2 regions of the Solibacillus sp. FSL W7-1464 genome follow, and region 2 is predicted to be linked to the other one. Evidence: riboswitches for the same ligand, from Rfam matches in the RefSeq annotation. Region 2 holds a riboswitch; the other holds the start of a gene.

Region 1 (3,211 bases), 650 kb from region 2:
GCGCAAGTACTTCATCGGACAATTTAATACCCGGTACTTCATGATGTAAAAATTCTGCGCTGCGCGAAGATGTTAATGGCATAATCCCGATATAGATCGGTGTTTCCAAATGCTTGGTCGCCTCATAGATTTCGATAATCTTTTCTTTTGTATAAACCGGCTGTGAAATAAAATAATCTGCCCCATGCTCGATTTTCTTCTCTAAACGGGCAACAGCACGGTCCAATACACGCACATTCGGATTAAAGGCAGCAGCTACCGAGAAATTCGCCTGTTTACGGAGTGATTTCCCGGTAAATGAACCGCCTTTATTTAACTGCTTAATAAGAGAAATAAGCTCCATTGACGAAACATCATATACACTCGTCGCGCCTGGGAAATCCCCCACTTTTGTCGGGTCCCCTGTCACGACCAGAATATCATGAAGTTCCAGTGCATCAAGTCCCATTAAATGTGACTGAAGCCCAATTAAATTTCGGTCACGGCATGTTAAATGCGGCAACGAACGAATTCCATGCTCTTTCAAAATAGCAGCCATCGCAATATTACTGATGCGCGGCGAAGCAAGTGAGTTATCAGCCATCATAACAACATCGGCGCCCGCTTTTGCCAGCTGTTTTGCCCCTTCGACAAATCCGTCAATTTCCAGATGACGCGGTGTATCAAGCTCCACAATAACAGAACGTTCACGTTTGGCTTTTTCATGGAGCGGCTCCTGCTTACGCGGCTCCGGAATACGGACGAATTGTGTATATCCAGGTTTTTCTTCCTTCGTATCAATTGGCTGCATATTCGCCAAACGTTTTTTCACCGCCGCAATATGCTTCGGTGTTGTTCCGCAGCAACCGCCAATTAAACGGACTCCTTGGTTTACAAGTTCAACGGCTGCACGAGCGAAATAATCGGTTTCCGATTCATAGACAACACGGCCATCTTCAATATCCAATAATGATGCATTTGGGTAAGCCGACAGAAATGCCTTATTCGGTAAATTGACTCCTTCAAATGCCTGAATCGTATGGAAAGGACCTAATCGGCAGTTACTCCCAACAATATCCGCACCCAATCTTTCCAAATCCTGAAGTGCTTCGTTCAGAGACATTAAATTTTGAAGGACGCCCGGCTCCTGCATCGTCACTTGGGCAATGATCGGTAAATCGGTCATCGAACGTAAGAGATGGACACATTGTGATAATTCTTCAAAATCGTAATAGGTTTCCAGTAAGAATCCATCAGGTTGACCAGCTAGCAGTACTTCCGCTTGTTCTTGGAATGCAAATAAAATTTCATCTAATGTCGCGTCACTTTTACGGATTCCGCGAATACCACCGATTGTCGCCAGAACATATTGCCCATCCAGAGAAGCAGCACGCTTAGCGATTTTCAGCGCAGCTTCATTAAATTCCATCACACGATTTTCATAGCCATAACGCGCAAGCTTAATCCGGTTAGCTCCGTATGTATTTGTCTGAATAATATCCGCACCTGCCGCAATATATTCACTATGAATTTTTTCTATAATATCAGGACGTGCAATATTCATCTCTTCATGACAATAATCCAACCCATATGAATAAAGAAGTGTTCCGATTGCCCCGTCTGCTGTTAAAACCCGTGTTTGTAATTCTTCAAGTAAACCCATTACCTTCACTCCATCATTTACAGTATTTTCAGTATATTAACGATACAAAAAAGCCTTCTTTCATTAAATAAAAGAAGGCATAATAGTTATCAACTTAATCCCTTCTCATCTTCTGGCATCCGCCACTGGATTTAGCACCTGACTTAACGTTGGTTGCTGAAGTTTCATCGGGCCAGTCCCTCGACTTCTCTTGATAAGAAAATAATATGAATTTTTGAAATAATTAAATGAATCATAACGTTATCTAATAGTTCCGTCAATACCCTTTAGCCGAATGAAGTATTTCTTTACATAATTCGACTAATAATCTGTTCAGCCGTTTTTTTACCGTTTAAAATACAGGCACCTATTCCCACTCCGAAATAGGCACATCCCGCTAATAGGATATTCGGGTAATCCGTTGCCATCTGCTGTATAACTTTCGATAACGCTTCGTTATGCGCCAAATCATATCGTGGCATTTGGTCAATCCACCTCGTTACATTGACGACTGTCGGCTTCGCTTCAATACCTAAGCTCAGACGAATATCTTCCAATGCAACTGTTGTCAGCTCTTCATCAGACATGGCTGCCAATTGTTCATAGCGCGGATTAATATCTTTGTAAAACAGACGAACGAGTAAATTGCCTTCTGCAGACGTATGCTTCCATTTACGGCTCGTCCATGTCGACGCATTACAGACTAAATCACTATTGTGCGAAACGATAAATCCAGTACCATCAGCCGGTAATATATCGTCCGGTACATCAAAACCAACATACATCGTTAAAGTTGATGCCGTCGTGAACTTTTCCAACTGTTTCTCCAGTGAGTCATCCTGTATTACTTGACGGACCGTATCATTCGGGATGGCCAGTACAACAACATCTGCTAAAATCGTTTCGTCTTCAAGCATGATTTCATATTGCTCGCCTGTTTTACGAACTTTCTTTGTTACTTTATTTTTCATGAATTCAACTTCCGGAAGCTGTATCTCTAAACGATTGATCAGGGCCGATAAACCGGAACGGAAGGAAATAAACTTCTTATTCGCAGCTTTTTCGAATTGCTCACGATTCGCTTCGAAGCCCTTAATAATCGATCCGTAGTTGTTTTTATAATCCACTAAATAAGGCAATGTAGACGCCAGGCTTAATTGATATAAATCTCCTGAATAAACACCCGCTAATACAGGGGCAATTTGCTTGCGGACAATTTCCTCACCTAAAAAATATTCCAAAAATGTACCGATTGAGCTTTCTTTAGTAAATTTAGTATTCGGGATTTCAAAGTCTTGAAGTGCTCTTTTCTTCCCTTCTTCGGAAACTAAAGTGCTCGACATGAGCGATTCTACACTCATCGGAATACCGAATGTTGATCCTGCCGGAATAGCATGCAGCTCATTATTCGTATGAATGTAGGAAATACCTGTTTCGTTATATACAAGCTCTGATTCAAAATCAAGCTCCTTTATAAGTTCCAATACCCCTGGATGACGAGCAACAATCGAATCAGCCCCTGTTTCCATAATGAAACCGCTATCCTGTTCGGAATGGATTTTCCCGCCTAAATATGTGCTCTTTTCAATC
Region 2 (3,211 bases):
GTGTTTTCAGTTAATGAGCCGTCTGCATAGTCGCATTCGCGTGATTCAGGGTCTACCGCAACGTTTTCCAATACTGAACCAAAGCGGATCGCATTGTAGATTTCCGGCTCATTTTCAGCGGATAGGTTGATCGTTTTAGCATAGCAACCACCTTCAATGTTGAATACACCGTTGTCAGACCAGCCGTGCTCGTCATCACCAATTAATTTGCGGTCTTTGTCAGCTGATAACGTTGTTTTCCCTGTACCGGATAAACCGAAGAATAATGCTACATCGCCTTCTTCACCAACGTTAGCAGAGCAGTGCATTGGGAAGATACCTTGTTCAGGTAACAAGTAGTTCATAATACCGAAGATGGACTTCTTCATTTCGCCAGCGTACTCAGTTCCGCCAATTAAGATGATTTTCTTTTCGATAGATGTTATAATGAACGTTTCCGATCCAGTACCGTCTACTTCCGGATCTGCTTTGAAGTTTGGTGCAGATACGATTGTAAACTCGGCAACGTGTTTAGCCAATTCGTCTGCTGTTGGGCGGATGAATAATTGATGACAGAATAGATTATGCCAAGCATATTCGTTAATTACTTTAATAGATAATTGAGACTCTTTGTCTGCACCAGCAAAACCGTTGAATACATATAACTCGTCGCGCTCTTTTAAGTAATTTACAACTTTTACATAAAGTTTATCAAATACTTCTGCTGAGATCGGACGGTTTACTTTACCCCAATCGATTTTGTCCTTTGAAATTTCTTCTTCTACTATATATTTATCTTTAGGAGAGCGGCCAGTATATTTGCCTGTTTCGGCACGTAATGCGCCTTCAACTGTTAGCGTTGCTTCTCCACGTGATGTAGCTTTTTCAATTAGTTGTGGAACAGATAATTGAGTTTTGATATTTTCCCCGTTTAAAAGTTCTTTCAGCTCGTTAGCAATTTCTACCGAATTCATCTATTAAATACCATCCTTTTTTATAGTATTCCCTTATAGAGGGGAGTTGATTCCTAATTCAAAAATAGTATAACACATTAAGTGAAATAATCTATACTAATTGCAAATTATTTTTTCGCAATTTTTTACGTATCGAAAAAAGTCAAAATTTGTTGACAGCACTTGCTTTTTTGCGTAAGATGTTTAATTGAACGGATACTCTTATCCCGAGCTGGTGGAGGGGCAGGCCCTATGAAACCCGGCAACCTGCGTATATTTTATACGTGTTGGTGCCAACCTGATGCAAGGGCAAAATTTCCCTTGAACGATAAGAGTGAAAGGTAACGAAACGTAATATCCTTTCCTCACGTGTGATGAACACGGCTATGAGAGAAAGGATTTTTTTTATTTTGATTTACAATTTCGTGCTAAGCGAAAATTAGATAGTTACAGCCTTTCAGACCCTCGTGTTAAAGCAAATATAGCTTGACGTTAAAAAGCGGATACGCATTTGTGTAATTGCTGCAATATAACGGACATGGGTAATGAGTACCGTATCAATAAAAAACAATTGCCAAAGTGATTTAGGAGGAAATGACATGACAAATCGTCGACTGTTTACATCAGAAAGTGTAACGGAAGGACATCCGGATAAAATTTGTGACCAAATTTCGGATGCCATTTTAGACGCTATTTTAGCTGCAGATCCAAATGCACGTGTAGCTTGTGAAACTACGGTAACAACAGGCTTAGTATTAGTATCTGGTGAAATTACAACTTCTACTTATGTAGATATGAAAGGTATTATACGCGATACAGTAGCAGAAATCGGCTATACACGCGGTAAGTACGGCTTTGATGCTGAAAACCTTGCAGTACTAGTAGCTGTAGGAGAACAATCACCTGACATTGCACAAGGTGTTGACCAGGCTTTGGAAGCACGCGAAGGATCAATGACAGAGGACGAACTTGAAGCAATCGGTGCCGGTGACCAAGGTTTAATGTTCGGTTATGCATGTAACGAAACTCCCGAACTTATGCCGATGCCTATTTCTTTAGCTCATAAACTAGCGCGTCGTTTAACAGAAGTACGTAAATCAGGCCAATTGGAATATTTGCGTCCGGATGGTAAAACACAAGTAACAATCGAATACGATGAAAACAATGAGCCTGTTCGTGTGGATACAATCGTTATTTCAACACAGCACGATGAAGAAGCAACATTGGAACAAATCCAAACAGATATTAAGGAACACGTTATTAAACCGGTAGTTCCTGCTCATTTATTGGATGGAGCTACAAAGTACTTCATCAACCCAACAGGTCGATTCGTAATCGGCGGCCCTAAAGGAGATGCAGGACTTACAGGTCGTAAAATTATCGTTGATACTTACGGTGGTTATGCACGTCACGGTGGCGGAGCATTCTCTGGTAAGGATGCAACGAAAGTTGACCGCTCTGCAGCATATGCAGCACGCTATGTTGCTAAAAACATTGTAGCAGCGGGCTTAGCAGACCGTGCTGAAGTGCAGTTGGCGTATGCAATCGGTGTTGCACAACCTGTTTCAATCGCAGTTGATACGTTTGGTACAGGAAAAGTAGCAGAATCACAAATCGTAAACTGGGTTCGTGAACTTTTCGATTTACGTCCTGCAGGCATTATTAAAATGCTTGATTTACGACGCCCTATCTATAAACAAACAGCAGCATACGGACATTTCGGCCGCACAGATTTGAATGTGCCATGGGAAAATACGGATAAAGCAGCTGAATTAAAAGCAAAAGCAGGAATTTAATAAAAAAAGGAGCATCCAGATAAATGGATAGCTCCTTTTTTATGATTTCCAGTAAACATCCTATATTATAGGTAGAGATTTCGACTAACAATATGATTGTGAAACTATTTCTGAAGGGATTTATAGTATTGTCCTTTCGCCACATATTCGGAAATAATCCGATCCATATCTGCGCGATCTTCAGCTGTTACTTCACGCACAACTTTTGCCGGGCGCCCCATCGCCAAACAATTGGGAGGAATCACTTTTCCGGGTGGTACTAGACTGCCGGCACCGATAAACGCTCCTTCGCCTATAACTGCCCCGTCCAGTATGATGGAACCCATACCAACTAAAGCGCGTTTCTTAATTGTACAGCTATGTAATGTAACTTGATGGCCTACTGTTACTTCATCTTCAATGATGAGAGGGTAAGCGGGACTTTGGTGAAGGCAGCTCAAATCCTGGATGCTGACACGGTCGCCAATTATAGTTTTGTTCACA

What was found. A riboswitch is a leader RNA that binds a small molecule or an ion and turns the genes downstream of it on or off. The one in region 2 is predicted to bind S-adenosylmethionine.
Region 1: it holds a riboswitch for S-adenosylmethionine, as region 2 does, so the genes downstream of both, MKZ25_RS17540 (bifunctional homocysteine S-methyltransferase/methylenetetrahydrofolate reductase) here and metK (methionine adenosyltransferase) in region 2, are expected to answer to the same signal.

Annotation. Positions count from the first base shown of each region.
Region 1 is NZ_JBBORC010000001.1:3,517,983-3,521,193, forward strand. It holds gene MKZ25_RS17540 (bifunctional homocysteine S-methyltransferase/methylenetetrahydrofolate reductase) at 1-1,642, opposite strand, end outside; SAM riboswitch class I at 1,745-1,842, opposite strand; gene hemG (protoporphyrinogen oxidase) at 1,930-3,211, opposite strand, start outside.
Region 2 is NZ_JBBORC010000001.1:2,863,071-2,866,281, reverse strand. It holds gene pckA (phosphoenolpyruvate carboxykinase (ATP)) at 1-953, opposite strand, end outside; SAM riboswitch class I at 1,152-1,267, shown strand; gene metK (methionine adenosyltransferase) at 1,532-2,728, shown strand; gene MKZ25_RS14085 (gamma carbonic anhydrase) at 2,833-3,211, opposite strand, start outside.